DNA from 3 places in the Vibrio chaetopteri genome. Region 1 is predicted to be linked to each of the others. Evidence: predicted binding sites of a transcription regulator. Region 1 holds the regulator's gene; each other region holds the start of a gene.
What was found. The regulator MetJ, encoded in region 1, represses methionine synthesis genes. The targets are predictions, from matches to a motif close to TTAGACNTNTANANGTCTAA.

Region 1 (6,888 bases):
TTCTATCGGGAATTCAGATTCGTGGCTGAACGCTATCACAATACCGACCAGGGTCTTTGGTCCAAAAGGGACAGACACACGTCCGCCGACCACAGGAAATAGGTGGGCTGGAACTAGGTAGTCAAACTGTTTGTCGAGTGGTACGGGTAAAGCCACGCGAGCGACATTTGGGCGCATAATGAGGTCGGTATTGATAAAGAAGAGGTCTATTCTAACGGTATAGGCTGCCTTGTATAGACTGTGGAATCAATTTATCGGCGCAGACTCACCGAAGGTGGCGAAAAAAGTCGCAATTTTAGTTGATTCCCTTGGCACTATTCTTTACTATACTGCGCCTTGATGGCATGGCTTCTTGCTTTCTTATTGGAATGCAAAGCGATGGTATCGACTATCTATTAACTACGTGTGGTGTCCGGCTTAGAATCGGATGGCGACACGGCCTAAATTATTGAGGTTTCCCATGAAAGCTGGTATCCACCCAGAATACAAAGCTGTAACAGCAACTTGCTCTTGCGGCAACACATTCGAATTCAACTCTACTCTAGGTAAAGATTCTATCCACCTAGACGTATGTGACAAGTGCCACCCATTCTACACTGGTAAGCAACGTATCGTTGATACTGGCGGCCGTGTTGATCGCTTTAACAAGCGTTTCGGTGCTCTATCTAGCAAGAAGTAATTATTACTTTTGCAGATTAAAAAAGGACGCTTCGGCGTCCTTTTTGCATTTCTGAGGCGACAGTTTCGTCCATTTTGTGTGTCAATCTTAGTTCAGTGATTTTGGCACTCACTTCCAATTTTTTCCTGCTTTCATTTTGTCCATCCATTCAAAACCGTGATGAAGTCGCGTAGTATTGTTTTTGTAAAGTATAACTTTGCCAGAGTATTGAACATCTGAGATACCTCCTCTCCGTTCAAATGTACCCACTCTGTGTATGTAACCCTTTAGAAGCAAAGCTAATAAAAATTAACGGGTTTATACTCATAAAAAACAATACCATTCAGTCTCAAAAATGCAGGATCGCTAACCATGTCCGATGATCATCAAATCGACGAATTTCGCCAACAAGCGCTTGATTACCATGCCAACCCCGTCCCTGGAAAAATTGAAATAGCGTTAACTAAACCCGCTAACTCTGCTGCCGACCTAGCATTGGCTTATAGCCCAGGTGTGGCTGAGCCAGTACGTGAAATCGCGCAAAATGCTGAGAACGTTTATAAGTACACCGCAAAGGGCAATATGGTTGCGGTGATCTCTAACGGCACCGCTATTTTAGGTCTTGGTAACCTAGGGCCAATGGCCTCTAAACCCGTAATGGAAGGCAAAGCCCTGCTGTTTAAGCGCTTTGCTGGTTTGGACTCTATTGATATCGAAGTTAAACACCGCACGATCGATGAGTTCGTCGACACGGTTGCCAACATCTCAGATACGTTTGGCGGTATTAACCTAGAAGATATTAAAGCGCCTGACTGTTTCGAAATTGAGCGTCGCCTAATTGAGCGTTGTGATGTGCCTGTATTCCACGATGACCAACACGGTACTGCGATTGTTACCGCAGCAGGTATGCTCAATGCGATTGAGCTGCAGGGTAAAGATCTTAAGGAAGCGACCATTGTCTGCTTAGGTGCTGGTGCTGCGGCGATCGCTTGCATGGAGCTTTTGATCAAATGCGGTGCAATGCGTGAGAAGATCTACATGCTGGATCGCAAAGGTGTGATCCACACGCGTCGTGATGATCTTAACGAGTATAAAGAGCTGTTTGCCAACAACACCGACAAGCGCACGCTAGAAGATGTAATTGAAGGTGCGGATCTATTCCTTGGTGTATCGGGTCCTGATTTGCTGCCACCAGAAGCACTTAAGCTGATGGCGGACAAGCCAATTGTGTTTGCTTGTTCAAACCCAGATCCAGAAATTAAACCGGAGCTTGCACACCAGGTTCGTGATGACCTGATTATGGGTACGGGTCGTTCAGACTATCCAAACCAAGTTAACAACGTGCTGTGTTTCCCGTTTATCTTCCGTGGCGCGCTAGATGTGCGTGCGAGTGAGATTAATGATGAGATGAAACTGGCTGCGGTAGATGCGATTCGTGAGCTAGCGAAAGAGCCGGTACCACAAGAGGTACTAGATGCTGCAGGCGTTGAATCGTTGACGTTTGGTAAAGACTACATCATTCCAAAACCGATGGATCCGCGTTTGTTACCTCGCGTAGCTAAAGCGGTCGCGAAAGCGGCAGTAGAATCGGGTGTTGCTCGTATTGAGTTGCCAGATAGTTATATGGCTTAAGGTTGTGGCGAACACGAAACGTATTTAACGAAAGAGGGTCTAGATGACCCTCTTTTTTATTGGGCGGTCATGGCATCACACACTGTAATAGTTTTAACGTGATATGCCCACCACTCCCGTCATTCCTGCGCAGGCAGGAACCTTCCTGAGGCTTGGTGTGCGCTTTGAGTAGACCCCTGCCTACGCAGGCGCGCGGCTAGTGGGGTGACGATAGCTTTGGGATGACGATAATTTTGATCGTGGTGACTCTATAGCGTGCGTCATTCCTGCGCAGGCAGGAATCTTCTTGAGGCTTGGTGCGCGCTTTGAGTAGACCCCTGCCTACGCAGGCGCGCGGCTAGTGGGGTGACGATAGCTTTGGGATGACGATAATTTTGATCGTGGTGACTCTATAGCGTGCGTCATTCCTGTGCAGGCAGGAATCTTCCTGAGGCTTGGTGCGCGCTATGAGTAGGCCCCTGCCTACGCAGGCGCGCGGCTAGTGGGGTGACGATAAATTTGGCAATGGAGACTTTAAAGCGTGCGTCATTCCTGCGCAGGCAGGAATCTTCTTGAGGCTTGGTGCATGCTTTGAGTAGACCCCTGCCTACGCAGGGGTGACGATAGCTTTAGGATGACGTTATCTTTAGGTCTGTGTTGCTATATTCCTTGAACAAAAAGCTCGCGGAGGAAGTTCTAGTGAACTTGGACATATGATCTCAGGAGTAGAATGCAATCTACTCTTCATCAAACGCTTCAAACTCAATCCCCATCGCAGTCATCAGCTCTTTCGCTTCTGTTGGGATGTCATCAGGACGGTCTTTTCTTAAATCTTCGTCGGTTGGAAGCGGCTGGCCAGTGTAGGCGTGCAAGAACGCTTCGCACAATAGCTCACTGTTGGTTGCATGGCGTAGGTTATTGATTTGGCGACGAGTACGCTCATCGGTCAATACCTTTAGTACCTTCAGCGGGATAGACACTGTGATTTTTTTTACCTGCTCGCTTTTTTTACCGTGCTCCGCATATGGGCTAATGTATTCACCATTCCAATCTGCCATTACACACCTTCGCTCTGTTAATCATAAATAGTAGTAATAAGTATCCTGCAATTTTAGCGGGATTTACTGCCATAAGCAAAGACATATAGACGTCTAGAAGTGTTGACGTCTCACATTTTGGAAAGTAAAGTGGGGCAACGAATGTGGACATTTATTTTAATGCAATGTTAATTCTTTAACGTTTGTGGCGTTTGCCGGTTCCCATATTACCGGTAAAAGTAGACACTGTGGCTCTAGCCATGCGATTTGAGAAAGGAAGTTTCTATGAGCAATCGGAAGCCAGCGACAATAGCCGTACGTACTGGTATCGAATCGGATACCCAGCATCACGCTGTGGTGCCACCTATTTATCTTTCTACTAACTACGGATTCCCTGCGTTTGGGGAAGTGCCGACTTACGATTACACCCGCTCAGGAAACCCAAACCGAGGTTTACTCGAAACCGCTCTGTATGAGCTGGAATCTGGTAAAGGTGCGGTGGTGACCAACTGTGGTACCTCTGCTCTGAACCTTTGGGTCTCGGCCTTCTTAGGTCCAGAAGACACCATTATTGCTCCTCACGACTGCTACGGAGGTACATACCGTCTATTCAACACTCGTGCGCAGAAGGGTGACTTCAAGGTTCAGTTTGTTGATCAAAGCGATGAGCAGGCTTTTGATGCCGCGCTTGAGAAAAAACCGAAACTAATCCTACTTGAAACACCGTCTAATCCGCTTGTGCGTGTCGTTGATATTGCAGCCGTGTGTGAAAAAGCCAAGAAAGTTGGCGCGCTAGTGGCGGTAGACAATACCTTTTTGACACCTGTGTACCAAAAGCCTCTTGAGCTTGGTGCGGACTTTGTTATCCACTCAACCACCAAATATATCAACGGTCACTCTGATGTGATTGGCGGTGTGGTGATCACTAAGACTGAAGAGCACGCGGAAGAACTAGGCTGGTGGGGCAACTGTATCGGCGCGACGGGCACACCTTTTGATAGTTATATGACGCTGCGTGGTATTCGCACCCTTGGGGCGCGTATGCGTGTTCACGAAGAAAGCTCACAGCAGATCCTAGATTTTCTCAAGCCGCAACCATTGGTGAAAGTGATTTATCATCCGAGCCTGCCTGAGCACCCAGGTCATGAAATTGCTAAGAAGCAGCAATCTGGTTTTGGCTCTATGCTGAGTTTTGAGTTTGCAGGTAGCTTTGAGCAGCTGAAATATTTTGTCGGTGAGTTGGAGTTATTCTCGCTCGCGGAATCATTGGGCGGTGTAGAAAGTCTGATTTGCCACCCAGCATCTATGACACACCGTGCAATGGGTGAAGAGGCATTAGCAGAAGCGGGCGTATCTCAACAGTTACTTCGCCTCTCTGTTGGCCTAGAAGATGCGCAAGATCTGATTGATGACCTTGCTCAGGCGTTTGAGAAAGCATCTGCGTTTGGAGGATAAGCCGGCATGAGTCAAAGCAGTACCCAAAGCGGAAAGAGTAACAAGCAGCTGCACAAATTTGGCGGCAGCAGCTTAGCCGATCCTGAGTGTTATCGCCGCGTCGTTTCTATTTTAAAAGACTACTCTAACGAGGAAGACCTCATTGTGGTCTCGGCGGCAGGTAAAACCACCAATCGCCTTATCGAATTTCTTGATGCACTGAACAAAGATGGGCGCATTGCTCATGAACACCTTCAAGCACTGCGTCAGTTTCAGATTGAGCTGGTGGAATCGCTGTTGACTGGCGAAGAAGCAGAAAGCCTTGTCTCTCAGTTGAAAGATGAGTTCAGTACACTGGGTGAGCTTAGCTACCCACTGACCGATGCCGAGCGTGCTGCTGTGCTAGGTCACGGTGAAGTTTGGTCTTCACGCCTTTTATCGGCGTTGCTTAGGCAAAGTGATCTCCCAGCAGTGTCGCAAGATGCAAGAGCGTTTCTGCGCGCTGAGTTTGGTACTCAGCCAGAGGTAGATCGCGCTAAATCGTATCCGCTGATTAAAGAAGTACTGGCTCAGCATGCACATCATCGTGTGGTGATTACCGGTTTTATGGCACAAAGTGAATGCGGTGAAACCGTACTGCTCGGTCGTAATGGCTCCGACTACTCCGCAACTGTGATTGGCGCATTGGCTGAAGTTTCTTGCGTGACTATTTGGAGCGATGTAGCAGGCGTATACAGCGCTGACCCTCGTGTAGTTAATGACGCCTGCTTATTACCATTACTGCGATTGGATGAAGCCAGTGAATTGGCGCGTTTAGCTGCCCCTGTGCTTCACAGTCGTACTCTCCAGCCTGTCGCGCAAAGTGCCATGGATTTGAGTCTTCGCTGCAGTTATCAGCCGGAGTCGGGCTCAACGCGTATTGAACGTGTGCTGGCTTCTGGACGCGGCGCAAAGATTATCACTTCACTTGATGAAGTACTGCTAATTGAGCTTGCATTCGCAGCTGGTCACGACTTTGAGCGTGCTCAAACCGAAGTACTTAACGGTCTCAAGCGTGCGCAATTAGCGCCGTTGGCGTTTGAAGCGCAAGCTGACCAATATCGTCTCCGTCTTGCCTACACCGCAGAGATTGCCTCTGGTGCTCTCACTGAGCTGCAAGATCTGGCGATCGAAGCCGAGATTAAGCTTAAAGAAGGTTACTCTATGCTTGCCGCTGTAGGCGCTGGCGTGACTAAAAACGCCAATCATTGCTTTGGTTTTTATCAGCAGCTAAAACATGCACCAGTGGAGTTTTTCTCAGAAGCTGAGTCTCAATTGAGTCTAGCCGCTGTACTGCGCAAATCAGACATTCAGCCGCTTGTGAAATCGGTACACACTCAGCTGTTCCAAGCGCAAAAGCGCGTTGCGGTGGCGCTGTGTGGTAAAGGTAACATTGGTTCAAGTTGGTTAGAGCTGTTCAAAGAGCAGAAAAGCGAGCTTGAAAAACGTCGCGGCATGAGTTTCAACCTAGTCGCAGTTATCGACAGTCAGACTTATTGGTTTGATGAAGAGGGTATCGATGAGCAACAGGTACTTGCACGCTACGAAGATGAGGCCACTGAATACCAAGGTGACATCTGGCTGCAACGTTTAGCTGGACTTCAAGGCTATGACGAAGGTGTGGTTTTAGACGTCACTGCGAGTGCGGCATTAGCAGAAAGATACGTTAGCATTGCTGAGCATGGTCTGCACCTTATCTCAGCAAACAAAGTTGCAGGTTCAGCGCCAAGCAATGATTACCATGCGGTGCAAGATGCGTTTTCGAAAACCGGACGTCACTGGCTTTATAACGCCACGGTGGGGGCAGGGTTACCGATAAACCATACCGTTCGTGACCTGCGTGAAAGTGGTGATGATATCGTCGCGCTATCGGGCATTTTCTCTGGCACCTTGTCTTGGTTGTTCCAGCAATTTGATGGTTTAGTCCCTTTTGCGGAGCTCGTTGACCTCGCGTGGCAACAGGGTCTAACAGAGCCGGATCCCCGCTCTGACCTTGATGGCTCAGATGTGATGCGTAAGTTGGTTATCTTAGCGCGCGAATCGGGCTTGGATATCGAACCTGATGCCGTTGAAGTAGAGTCTTTGGTTCCTGAAGAGCTTGCTGAGTTA
Region 2 (6,888 bases), 1.1 Mb from region 1:
AGCAGAGCCAATACTGTCCAAATTTTTGAGCCCATGACGGTTTCCATTAATTGAGAGTGCTTACTGTCGTGCCATACGCATGTTGTGAGAAGGTGCGCTGTGCTGGTTTGAGCGGTACGGGTTGATATCCAAACCGCCACGGCGCGTGTAGCGAGCATACACGGTTAGCTCTGTTGGCTTACAGTACGCCATAATATCTGTGAAGATACGCTCAACACATTGCTCGTGAAACTCATTATGTTCACGGAACGAAACAAGGTAGCGTAGCAGGGCTTCACGGTTGATCTTTGCGCCGTGATATTGGATCTCGACACTGCCCCAATCAGGTTGATTGGTGATAAGGCAATTGGATTTTAGCAGGTGGCTATGTAGTGCTTCTTCAACCACTTCCTCTCCAGATGCACCTTCAAGCAGTGCTGCATCAAAGTCGTAGCTGTCGATACGAATATCTTGGTTGTCGATGCACTCGCCCTTCATGCCAACGATCTGGGTGTTTTCAAAGTCACCTACTGGGATAAGCTTTACCGTCACCGTTTCACCGGCACAGATTGATAGATCGCCGGCGATGGTGCTTTGCACCTCATCCCATGAATCAAATCGCGTTTGGTTGTAGCTGTTGAGATACAGCTTAAATGACTTAGATTCGATAAGGTTGGTACTGGTTGCTGGGATGTAAGCTTCACCAACAGCGACCTGTGGCAAGCCATTGGCATTGAGCCAAGAGATCTCATACATAGTCCAAATATCACAGCCCTGGAATGGCAAGCTATCACCGAGTTCAAGGTCGTCACGGTTTAGGCTTCGTGGTACAGGTTGCAAAAGGGTAGCATCATACTGGTTGGCATAATCGGTCTTTTGACCCAGTGTGAGTCCTGAAAGCTCTTTCGCGTTGGAATATTTGCTCATAATTGTGTGATATTTCGATTAGAATAAAACGAATTTTACGAGATCCCTGAATAGCTGTCATCCTTTGTGCTCGGAAATCGCCGAACAATTGAAGGATGAGTGGAGAGCATATGAATCAAAGTGTACAACAAGCTTTAGAGGCGTTTTCACAGCGCTATCAACAGGCTTGGCAAGAAAAGCATCAAACACTACCAGCCAGTGAAGAGCTTCATGGCTTAGTGTCCCCTTGTATTGATCGCAAAGATGACGAATCGGTGTATTGGCGTGCCTGCGTCCGCGACGTCCCTGAGCGTTTGGAAAATATCGAGCAAGGGATAGAGCTAACGTTACACGATGACATTAAAGCTTTCTATGGGCATCAGTATAGCGCAGATATGAATGCCACATGGCAGGGCAACGAGTTGACGCTGCTGCAAGTGTGGAGCGATGATGATTTCACTCGCCTGCAAGAGAACATTTTGGGTCACCTAGTGACTCAGCGCCGCCTTAAGCTCAAACCAACCGTATTCATTGCGGCCACCGATGCTGATATGGATGTGATTTCTATCTGTAACATCTCTGGTAACGTGATTCTTGAGCGTCTGGGTACTGATCGCCGCGATGTGGTTGCCGAGAATATCGAGACATTCCTCAACGGTCTGGAGCCTGACGTTTAATTATGTATGTGGTAGAGCTTCATTTTGAGTGTTTTGATAACACTACGATCAGCGCGGTAGAGAAGGGCATTAACGGTCTGATGGACGCGCTGCGCTATAACGGCCAAGTGTTAGGGCGCGAGTTTCCGGTGGTGATGGGGAAGGGGGAATTCTTTGTTCGCGCGGTATGTCCTGAGCAAGATAGCTTGCATCCAAGTAACCACTCAGATTTCGTAAAAGTATGTTTAAAGCGTTTATCGGATGCTTGCCTGTTGGCACCTAAGGTTCGCTTGCTGGGTCGTGATATCAATTCAGAGCAAGCAGCAGAAGATGAAACGCCGAGCTGGCAAGTGCTGTACACCACGTATGTGCACACCTGTTCACCGCTTCGAAGTGGTGAAACCTTGCTGCCAATCCCGCTGTACCGTAACCCACCGACACTCAATGGCGACCATAAGACGGTGATTAAATGGCAAACCGAGTGGCAAGCTTGCGATGAAATTCAAATGGCAGGTGGCTGTAAAGCAGAGCACGCAGCATTGCGAGAGCTGTCTGAGGTAGGCAGTGACCTGTTCCGTCGTGGCTGGGATATTCGCGGTCGTATCGAGTACATTACCCAAATCCCAACGTACTACTATCTGTACAAGGTGGGCGGTAAGAGCCTCGAGGAAGAAAAAGCACGTAAGTGCCCGAAATGTGGTGGAGAGTGGTTGCTTGATGAGCCGCTGCACGACATCTTTTACTTTAAGTGCGATTCTTGCCGAATCGTCTCCAATATTTCTTGGGATCACCTAAAGTAAGCAGATTTATCGATTGAAAATACAAAAGGGGTTGAAGCTAAGCTTCAACCCCTTTTTGATGTTTGGTGCAAAGGTGGTGAGATTACCAGCCTTTAACAACGCCACCTTTGAAGATATCAGAAGCTGCGTTGTACACATCTTCTGTTTGGTACGCTTTTACGAAGTTCTGAACGTTTTCTGCGTTCACATTGTCTTCACGCGCAACGATTAGGTTTACGTATGGCGACTCTTTGTCTTCAACAAACACACCGTCGCGTTGAGGTGTTAGGTCGATAGAGCTTGCGTAAGTTGTGTTGATGATAGATAGCGCTACGTCATCAAGAGAACGTGGTAGTTGTGCTGCGTCTAGCTCAACGATAGTGATGTTCTTTGGATTTTCTTCGATATCACGAACTGTCGCCAGTAGACCAACACCTTCACGTAGAGTTAGTAGACCTTGTTGCTCAAGTAGCAGTAGTGAGCGACCTAGGTTTGTTGGGTCATTGGGTACTGCGATACGTGCGCCGTCTTGGATTTCATCCACAGACTTAACTTGCTTCGAGTAGCCCGCGATAGGGTATACAAACGTGTTGCCTGCGATAGTCAGCTTGTAGTTACGATCCGTTACTTGCTGGTCTAGGTATGGCTTATGTTGGAATGCGTTAAGGTCGATAGAGCCATCGTCCAGTGCTGCGTTTGGTGTTACGTAGTCTGTGAAGGTGACTAGCTCAACGTCTAGACCGTATTGCTCTTTAGCAACCTTCGCTGCGACCTCTGCAACTTGTGCTTCTGCACCTGCCATCACACCGACTTTGATCTTGCTGGTGTCGACTTCTTTTTCACCACAGCCAGATAGAATAAGTGCTGATGCAGCAGCTGCAATTGCGAGTAAATTCTTAACGTTGAATTTCATGACTCTCTCCTTGTTATAAATCTTAAAATCTCGATTATCTGTGGTCTACGCGGCGAACAACGGCATCACCGATAGACTGAATAATTTGTACCAATACAATGAGCATCACCACGGTCACGGCCATAATGGTCACATCGTATCGGTGGAAACCATAGCGAATGGCTACGTCACCTAGCCCGCCACCGCCGACGGTACCCGCCATTGCTGAGTAGCTTACTAGTGTCACTAGGGTGATTGTCACCGAATTGACAATCGTAGGTAATGCTTCTGGAAGCAGTACCTTAGTAATGATTTGGTATGGTGTTGCGCCCATTGATTGTGCGGCTTCTACCAGACCTGTTGGCACCTCAAGTAGTGCGCCTTCAATAAGGCGTGCCACAAATGGAATCGCACCAACCGTCAGTGGAACAATAGCTGCCGTGGTACCGATAAAGGTGCCAATCAAAATCTTGGTCAGTGGAATGATCGCTACCATTAATACTAAGAAAGGCACCGAACGACCCACGTTAACAATGGCACCTAGCACACTGTTTAAACGCATGTTTTCTAGCAAGCCACCTTTTTTAGTGGTATGCAGAATAACACCCAGTGGGATACCGACGGCGAAGCCAACCACTCCTGCTACGGCAACCATATATAGGGTTTCCCATGTTGCCCCTAATAGTAGGTTACTGTTTAGAGATAACCAGTCTGAGACAGTGTTAAAGGACATAGCCAAGTACCTCTACTTTTACATTGTGGTCACGAAGATATTGAATCGCCGCGTTGTCGTCTTGCTCATTACCAAACAGCTCTGCCACCATCATGCCGAATTTTACGCCGCCCGCGTAATCAAGATCGGAGCTTAGGATGCTGACATCAATATTGTATTTGCGTGCAATTTGCGTCATTAGCGGCGCATCTACAGTAGCACCGGTAAACTCTAGGCGAACAAGCGGGTAGCTGCCATCAACGCGCTCAGCTTGCAGTCTTGCTTGATAGTCTTCTGGAATCGACAGGTCGAGCGTTGAACGGATGAATTGGTGCGCAAGTTCAGTTTTCGGATGGGCAAAGATTTCACCAACAGTACCTTTCTCAACTAAGTGACCGTCGCCAATGATTGCGACTTCATGACAGATGCTTTTTACCACGTCCATTTCGTGAGTAATTAGAAGAATGGTGATCTTAAGCTTGCGGTTGATTTCTTTCAGTAGCTCAAGAATCGATTGAGTCGTCGCAGGGTCGAGTGCGCTGGTGGCTTCATCACAAAGCAGCACCTTAGGATCTGACGATAGTGCGCGAGCAATCGCGACACGCTGCTTTTGACCACCACTTAGATTGGCAGGGTAAGTATCGCGCTTATCTGCCAGCCCGACGAGCTTTAGAAGATCCGTCACTTTAGTCTCGATATGTGAGCGCTCTTTGCCAGCAAGCTCAAGTGGCAGTGCCACGTTTTCAAATACGGTGCGAGATGAAAGCAAGTTAAAGTGCTGGAAAATCATGCCAATGTTGCGGCGCGCTTCTGAAAGCTCGGATTTCGATAGCTTAGTCAGGTCAACACCGTCAACGATGACTTCACCCGACGTTGGCGCTTCAAGCATGTTTACGCAGCGAATCAACGTACTCTTACCCGCACCAGAGGCGCCAATCACACCAAAGATGGTACCTTCTGCGATATGCAGATTGATGTCTGCCAAGGCGTTGATTTCCTTAGCGCCTTGATAAAACACTTTGTTTACTTGATTAATTTCGATCATCTAAGCAACCTGAAGTCCGTGAGTAGCATAAAAGTTTGAACTACATCTCAATTGATAGAAGATGCTATGGTTTTCACCTTTTAGTGTCAATAGATATTTTTACGTCTAGACGTCTAAACGGCATTTTCATAGTGCCGTGACTATAAAAGCGTGTAATAATTCAGGTTATTAGCACCTATCTATAACAAGAGAGTGAACTGTGGCAAAACCAGCTGTTTTTTTGGATCGTGATGGCGTCATTAACGTTGATCATGGGTACGTTAGCGATGAACACGACTTTGAGTATGTTGAAGGCGTTTTTGAAGCGACGAAAAAACTGCAGGACATGGGCTATATGCTGGTGTTGGTGACCAATCAATCAGGCATTGCTCGCGGTATGTTCTCCGAAGATCGCTTCCTTTCTTTAACTCAATGGATGGATTGGAACTTCTCTGATAATGGCGTCGAGTTCGATGGTATCTATTATTGTCCACATCACCCAGAGCATGGCATTGGTGATTACAAACAAGATTGTGACTGCCGTAAACCAAAACCGGGCATGTTTATCTCTGCTCGTGATTTCCTAAAGATTGATATGGAAAACTCAGTCATGGTCGGCGATAAAGCCGAAGATATGATGGCAGCTGAAGCAGCTGGCGTTGGCACCAAGATCTTAGTACGTACTGGCAAACCGGTCACCGAGCGCGGTGAGTCTGTCGCAACTGTGGTACTTGATAGTATCCGCGATGTGCCGCAATACTTAACTAAGTAATCGTTTGATCCTAAAGGAGTCATTATGAGTGCATTAGTTAAACATGGATTGGTTACGGCTATGATGGTTGGCGGTTTGGTGGCGTGCAGTAGTTCGGATCAGGTGGAACCTGAAAACCCTTATCATGTCCTCCAGTATCAGTGCGATAACCAGAGCTTTCAGGTAACCCAGTTATCGAGTGAGCAAGTCTTGCTGCTTATCGATGGCGAAGAATATCATCTGCACCGCGTCCCTTCTGCGTCAGGCGTGAAGTATTCACTTGATGGTCAATCTCAAGTTGAATCAGAGGTTGAGCTGTTTAGTAAGGGCAGAAAGGGCATGCTTACCATTGCGGGTGAAACCGATAAAAGCTGTATGATGACCACACGAAGCATACCAAAAAACGGATACTAAGCTTTTAGATAACCATGAGCAAAAAACTCACCATACTTGATATTGCAAAGCTGTCGGGAGTCGGTAAATCAACCGTCTCTCGCGTGCTCACTAACGATCCTAAAGTAAAACCTGAAACTCGCGAGAAAGTGGAGCGTGTGATTGCAGAGCATGGCTATGTGCCCTCTAAGTCGGCGCAATCGATGCGTGGGGGCGGAGTGCAAAAGGTCATTGGTGTCATTATCTCGCGTCTCGACTCGCCTTCAGAGAACAAAGCGGTGAGCAGCATGCTCAATGTGCTTTACTCTGCAGGTTACGATGTGGTGATCATGGAGAGTCAGTTCGATCCCGATAAAACCAACGAGCATCTAAGCGTACTGCGTAAACGCAACGTTGAAGGTGTCATTGTGTTTGGTTTTACGGAGCTTGATATCGATAGAGTGTCTTTGTGGCAGGAGAAGGTGGTGGTCATTGCCATGGATACCGATCAAGTCTCCTCCATCAACTACGACAATCAAGGATTGATCCAAGCGGTTTTGAATAAATTGCAGGCGCAAGGCGTCAATCAACTTGCCTATATTGGTGTCGATCCTAAGGATAAAACCACGGGCTTGGCACGCCTTAACGCATTTCAAAAATGGTGTGATGATAACGATCAGCATGCTGTTTATCGCACCGGTGAGCTTCATCATGAAAGTGCTTATCAGCTTGTCGATGAAGTAGTGACGGACTCATTACAAGCGATCGTGTGTGCCAGTGATACCTTAGCGCTTGGCACGATCAAACGCCTGCAAGA
Region 3 (6,888 bases), 110 kb from region 1:
CAGGTCTAATTGTAATTTCCGGCTATTTTTCGGGTTCAGAGACAGGGATGATGTCTTTGAACCGATACAGACTTAAACACTTATCTAAAACAGGCCACAAAGGTGCAAAGCGCGTTGAGAAACTGCTGAGCCGCCCTGACCGACTCATCGGCCTGATCCTAATCGGAAATAACCTAGTTAATATATTGGCGTCTGCAATCGCTACGGTACTTGGCCTGCGTCTATTTGGTGACTTAGGTGTCGCAATCGCAACCGGTGCACTGACCATGGTCATCTTGGTGTTTGCGGAAGTAACACCAAAAACGCTTGCCGCTCTCTATCCAGAGCGAGTGTCGTTTATGAGCAGTATCGTACTCACTATCCTGATGAAGCTGCTTTCGCCTCTGGTTATCTTGGTTAACTTCATTACTAACGGCTTTATCCGCCTGCTTGGGCTTCGGGTCGATCATAACGATGAAGACCATTTGAGCTCGGAAGAGCTGCGCACCGTGGTAAATGAGGCGGGCTCGCTTATCCCTCGTCGTCACCAAGATATGCTGATTTCGATCCTCGATCTTGAGCATGTGACCGTGAATGACATCATGATCCCGCGCAATGAGATCACCGGCATCAACATTAATGATGACTGGAAATCGATAGTTCGCCAGTTAACACACTCTCCTCATGGCCGTGTAGTACTTTATCGTGACCAAATCGACGAAGTGGTAGGGATGATAAGGCTACGTGAGTCGTATCGTTTGATGCTGGAGAAAAACGAGTTCACTAAAGAAACCCTACTTCGCAGTGCTGATGAGGTGTACTTCATTCCGGAAGGGACACCACTCAACGTGCAGATGCTCAAGTTCCAGCGCAACAAAGAACGCATTGGTCTCATTGTTGACGAATATGGCGATATTAACGGTCTAGTGACGCTTGAAGACATTCTGGAAGAGATCGTCGGTGAGTTCACCACATCCATGGCACCAACATTGTCCGATGAAATCACACCGCAAGGTGATGGCAGCTTCCTAATTGAAGGCAGTGCCAACATCCGTGATATCAACAAAGGTCTAAAATGGACGCTACCGACCGACGGACCGCGCACGCTAAATGGCCTTATCTTAGAATACTTAGAAGATATTCCTGAGAGTCACCTAAGTGTACAAGTTGCTGAGCATCAGATGGAAATTGTTGAGCTAGAAGAGAACCGCATCAAGATGGTAAAGGTTTTCCCAAAAGCGAAAAACAAGAGTTAATCAGCAAACTCAATACCGCTATCAAGACACTATGAACACATAAACAAACGGCACCGAAAGGTGCCGTTTTGCTTTAATTTGCTTGCAGATATTTGAGATATCGAGACTAGTTAATGTTAGGGCCAAGCCACTTCTCAGCTTCTTCTAAGCTCCAACCTTTACGATCTGCGTAGCTATCTACTTGGTCTTGCTGAATTTGAGCAACCGCAAAGTAGCGAGAATCCGGATGAGAGAAATAGAAGCCAGATACCGACGCCCCAGGCCACATCGCATAGCTAGTCGTTAGCGACATACCAATGGTTTCTTCTACATTGAGTATTTCCCAAAGCGAGCCTTTTTCTGTGTGCTCCGGACACGCTGGGTAACCCGGTGCAGGGCGAATGCCTTGGTATTTCTCACGGATAAGGTCGTCATTCGACAGCGCTTCATCCGCAGAATAACCCCAGATCTCTTTACGAACCTTCTCGTGCAAGCACTCAGCAAAAGCTTCCGCCAATCGGTCTGCTACTGCTTGGATCATGATGGCATTGTAGTCATCACCTTGCGCCTTGTATTCATCGGCAAGTTCACGCTCACCAATGCCACCAGTTACCGCAAAGGCGCCAATCCAATCTTGCTTGCCACTCTCCTTCGGCGCAATATAGTCCGATAGACAGTAGTTAAAGCCTTTTGGCTTCTCAGTCTGCTGACGAAGGTTGTGAAGTACAGTGCGAACTTCACTGCGCGTTTCATCTGTGTAGACTTCGATATCGTCATCCACAGAAGCAGCAGGGAAAAGTGCGCACATGCCCGCAGCTTTTAGCAACCCTTCACGTTCAACGCGATCAAGTAGGTCGTTAGCGTCTTTGTACAAACGCTTTGCCTCTTCTCCCACTTCTTCATGTTCTAGAATGGCTGGGTACTTGCCCACCAGCGACCAAGTCATAAAGAATGGTGTCCAGTCGATGTAATTACGTAGTGTCGCAATATCGAAGTTTTCAAATACGTGCACGCCCGGCTTAGCCGGCTTTGGCGGCGTGTAGTTTTCCCAGTCGATGTCGACCTTATTTTCACGCGCCTTTTCCAGTGTTACTGGCTTAGTGCGCGGCTTCTTGCGGTTGTGCTGGTCACGAACGCGTTCGTAATCGATATCCAGCTTCTCGACAAACGCAGGTTTTAGTTGATTGGAGAGTAGCGAAGTACACACACCCACCGCACGTGACGCGTTGTTTACGTATACCACAGGCTCGCTGTAGTTCTGCTCAATCTTAACCGCAGTGTGCGCTTTTGATGTCGTCGCGCCGCCAATCAGTAACGGAAGGTCGAAGCCTTGACGCTCCATCTCTTTGGCAACGTGAACCATTTCATCTAGCGATGGAGTGATTAGACCTGACAAGCCAATAATATCGACGTTTTCTTCTTTGGCAACTTTGAGGATCTTCTCACAAGGCACCATGACGCCAAGGTCGATGATCTCGTAGTTGTTACACTGCAAAACCACGCCAACGATGTTCTTACCGATATCGTGAACGTCACCTTTAACCGTCGCAAGTAGGATCTTACCGTTGGTCGAACCCGCCTGCTTAGAAGCGTTGATATAAGGCTCTAGATGCGCTACCGCCTGCTTCATAACACGTGCCGATTTTACTACCTGAGGAAGGAACATCTTACCTTCACCAAACAGGTCACCGACCACGTTCATGCCATCCATTAGTGGGCCTTCAATTACCTCGAGAGGTTTTGAGGCATTGACGCGCGCTTCTTCGGTATCTTCAACGATGAACTCAGTGATACCTTTCACGAGAGCATGCTCTAGACGCTTCTCTACTGGCCATGTTCGCCACTCTAGCGCACTGGCATCATCTTCTTTACCAACGCCTTTGTTAGCGTATTCAGCCGCAATATCAAGCAGTCGCTCGGTACCATCATCACGACGGTTGAGTACTACATCTTCTACCGCTTCACGTAGTTTGTCAGGAACGTTGTCGTAGATCTCAAGTTGACCGGCGTTAACGATACCCATGTCCATACCGTTCTTAAAGCAGTGGTATAGGAACACGGCATGAATCGCTTCACGTACATAGTTGTTACCACGGAACGAGAAGGAAACGTTGGAGACACCACCAGAGATCATTGCGTGTGGTAGGTCACGTTTGATATCTGCTACCGCTTCAATAAAGTCGACGGCGTAGTTATTGTGCTCTTCAATACCTGTCGCTACCGCGAAGATATTCGGGTCAAAGATGATGTCTTCTGGTGGGAAGCCAACCTCATCAACAAGAATACGATAAGCCTTAGTACAGATTTCTAGCTTACGCGCGCGAGTTTCCGCCTGCCCCACTTCGTCAAACGCCATCACGATAACCGCTGCGCCATACCGGCGGATCAGCTTAGCTTGCTCAACGAATTTCTCTTTGCCTTCTTTTAGCGAGATTGAGTTAACAATGCCTTTGCCTTGGATACACTTAAGACCCGCTTCAATGACTTCCCACTTAGAAGAGTCAACCATGATAGGTACTTTGGAGATCTCTGGTTCAGAAGCACAAAGATTTAGGAATCGAACCATACAGGCTTCAGCATCAAGCATGCCTTCATCCATGTTGATATCGATGATTTGTGCGCCATTTTCAACCTGCTGACGAGCAACCTCTAACGCTTCATCATACAGTTCTTCTTTGATAAGACGCTTAAAGCGAGCAGAACCAGTTACGTTAGTACGCTCACCAACGTTGATAAATAGGGATTCTTTCTCGATAGTTAGCGGCTCTAGACCGGATAGTCGACAAGCCGTCGTCAGTTCTGGAAGTGGACGAGGCGCCACATCTTCAACAGCCTTTGCCATTTGGCGAATATGCTCAGGCGTGGTACCACAACAGCCACCCACTAGGTTTAGGAAACCGCTTCGTGCCCACTCACCAATATGCTCAGCCATGTCTTCTGGGGAGAGGTCGTATTCACCAAAGGCATTCGGTAGACCGGCGTTCGGGTGAGCAGAAACAAAGCCTTCAGAGATGCGAGACATCTCTTCAACATATTGTCTTAGCTCATCTGGACCGAGTGCACAGTTAAGGCCGAAAGAAAGTGGCCTCACGTGACGCAGGGCATTATAGAAAGCTTCGGTGGTTTGCCCTGAAAGAGTACGACCAGAGGCATCGGTGATGGTACCTGAGATCATGACCGGAAGCTCGATACCTAGCTCTTCAAATACGGATTCAACCGCAAATGAACAGGCCTTTGCATTTAGGGTATCGAAGATGGTTTCAATAAGAATTAAGTCACTGCCACCGCGAATCAGCGCGCGAGTTGACTCAGAGTAAGCTTCCACCAACTCATCAAAGCTTACATTGCGGTAGCCTGGATCATTAACGTCAGGAGAGATTGAACAAGTGCGGTTTGTTGGACCAAGTACACCGGCTACGTAACGAGGGCGTTCTGGCGTTTTTGCCGTCCACTCATCGGCAGCAATTCTAGCAAGCCTAGCCGCTTCGTAGTTAATTTCATCACTCAGAGATTCCATCTCGTAATCGGCCATGGCGATCGTGGTGGCGTTGAAAGTGTTGGTTTCAAGAATATCCGCACCCGCTTCTAGGTAAGCGCTATGGATTTCTTTAATAAGATCTGGCTGAGTTAAAACTAAAAGATCATTGTTGCCTTTAAGATCACACTGCCAATCTGCAAAACGCTCGCCGCGATAGTCATCTTCTTCAAGCTTGTATCCTTGGATCATGGTGCCCATACCACCATCGATCAAAAGAATACGCTGCTTGAGCTGATTTTCTATCTGAGTTTTTTTGCTAAGAGCTTTCTTGCCTTGAGCATAGTTGCTTTCAACGTACTTACTGCTTCCCACGATACTGCCTCATTCCTTGCTAATGCTGTCATCGTATCATAGATTTTTTAGAAATCTAGACGTCTAAAAAATCTTTACTGACTTGTTATCCCTCAAACTATCGGACTCTTGAAGCAGAAACAAGTTGTTCATGATCTAGTAAGTCCACGGAACGAATAAAAAACAACGACATCGCCTGAGCCACTCTAAACTATAAAATTGACAAATGATTTCACAAATAGTGATTGATATTCACGAGGGAGAAGAACAAAATCCCATTAACATTTTTTTACACACTTAGGTGAAGTGATGTCCGTCTATCAGACTTTATGCTTTCTGTCCGCAGCAGCTATGTTAATAGCCCTAATAAACAGCAAGATAGGTAAAATGCAAACCACCATCGCGATTACTGCCGGTGCTATGATGCTATCACTACTCATCTTAGTTGCTGGTCAAAACGATTGGTTCCACTTAACTGAGCTGGCAACCGAGACCGTTGCTGATATCGATTTTGAAGACTTCCTACTTCAAGGAATCCTTGGCTTTCTATTGTTTGCCGGCGGTTTAGGCATCAAACTACCCCACCTTAAAGATCAAAAATGGGAGATCACCGTTCTTGCCTTAGGTGCGACGCTTTTTTCCACCTTCTTTATTGGCTTTGTGCTCTATGGTTTCTGTTTACTGATTGGCATTCAGTTTGATCTTATCTACTGTTTGCTGTTTGGCGCACTGATCTCCCCTACCGACCCCATCGCCGTTCTTGCCATTGTCAAAAAGCTCGATGCTCCGCAGCGAGTCTCGACCCAAGTTGAGGGCGAATCGCTATTCAACGACGGTTTTGGTCTGGTTATCTTTGTCACTCTATTTACCATTGCATTTGGCAGTGAAGCACCCACACTTGGCAGCGTAACGGCTCTGTTCCTCCAGGAAGCCATTGGCGGCATTGTTTATGGTTTTGTACTCGGCTTAGTATTCCATTACCTCATCAGCTCCACTGACGATCATTCGATGGAACTGCTACTGACTATCGGTATCCCAACCGCAGGCTACGCCTTTGCTGAGTTCCTGCATGTCTCTGGGCCACTCTCTATGGTGGTATCGGGCATTATGATTGGTAACTGGACACGCTACATTGGCTTTTCAAAACAGTCTGAAGAGCACCTCGATCACTTCTGGGAGTTAGTCGATGAGTTTTTGAATGGCGTACTATTTTTGCTTATCGGTATGTCAATGCTGCTATTCCAATTCCACCAAGAAGACTGGATTATGATGGCCGTCTCGGTACCGCTTGTGCTTTGTGCGCGTTATTTGAGTGTAGCGCTGGCCTACGTAGGCTTTAAGCGCTACCGCCGCTACAACCCTTGGTCGGTGCGCATTTTAACGTGGGGTGGCTTACGCGGTGGCCTTGCTCTAGCAATGGCACTCTCTATCCCATCCGGCATCTGGGTGATTGAGGACAAGCTCATTGATGTTAAAGAGATCATCATGGTCATGACCTACTCGGTTGTGGTGTTCTCAATCTTGATTCAAGGCTCAACCATTACACCTATGATTGAGAAGGCTAAATTAGCTGAGAAAGAGATGCAGAAAGAAACGCAGCCTGAGGGCGAGATAAAAGCTCAGCAGGATTAGTAGCAAGCTTATTCAAAATAGCCTCGCAGAATTTGCGGGGCTTTTTTACAGCTTTGAAATCAGGAGACAGACGTAGAAACGAAAAAAGCCGTATCTTTCGATACGGCTTTTTTCTTAAAGTGGCTCCCCCTGCGGGACTCGAACCTGCGACATACGGATTAACAGTCCGCCGTTCTACCAACTGAACTAAGGGGGAATTATTTGTGCAAGCTA

Region 2: the regulator MetJ is predicted to act here: its motif matches at 5,067-5,086, upstream of metN (methionine ABC transporter ATP-binding protein MetN).
Region 3: the regulator MetJ is predicted to act here: its motif matches at 5,112-5,131, upstream of metH (methionine synthase).

What each region holds. Positions count from the first base shown of each region.
Region 1 covers NZ_CP115920.1:486,804-493,691, forward strand. Annotated here, with positions in the region: gene priA (primosomal protein N') at 1-177, opposite strand, end outside; gene rpmE (50S ribosomal protein L31) at 461-679, shown strand; gene PG915_RS02225 (malic enzyme-like NAD(P)-binding protein) at 1,031-2,290, shown strand; gene metJ (met regulon transcriptional regulator MetJ) at 3,007-3,327, opposite strand; gene PG915_RS02235 (O-succinylhomoserine (thiol)-lyase) at 3,592-4,761, shown strand; gene PG915_RS02240 (bifunctional aspartate kinase/homoserine dehydrogenase II) at 4,768-6,888, shown strand, end outside.
Region 2 covers NZ_CP115920.1:2,891,294-2,898,181, reverse strand. Annotated here, with positions in the region: gene PG915_RS13180 (tetratricopeptide repeat protein) at 1-35, opposite strand, end outside; gene queF (NADPH-dependent 7-cyano-7-deazaguanine reductase QueF) at 61-906, opposite strand; gene syd (SecY-interacting protein) at 1,017-1,562, shown strand; gene PG915_RS13165 (Zn-ribbon-containing protein) at 1,565-2,341, shown strand; gene metQ (methionine ABC transporter substrate-binding lipoprotein MetQ) at 2,424-3,233, opposite strand; gene PG915_RS13155 (methionine ABC transporter permease) at 3,268-3,945, opposite strand; gene metN (methionine ABC transporter ATP-binding protein MetN) at 3,935-4,969, opposite strand; gene gmhB (D-glycero-beta-D-manno-heptose 1,7-bisphosphate 7-phosphatase) at 5,169-5,720, shown strand; gene PG915_RS13140 (MliC family protein) at 5,745-6,113, shown strand; gene treR (trehalose operon repressor TreR) at 6,128-6,888, shown strand, end outside.
Region 3 covers NZ_CP115920.1:593,012-599,899, reverse strand. Annotated here, with positions in the region: gene PG915_RS02755 (HlyC/CorC family transporter) at 1-1,235, shown strand, start outside; gene metH (methionine synthase) at 1,342-5,064, opposite strand; gene PG915_RS02745 (cation:proton antiporter) at 5,353-6,675, shown strand; tRNA gene PG915_RS02740 (tRNA-Asn) at 6,796-6,871, opposite strand.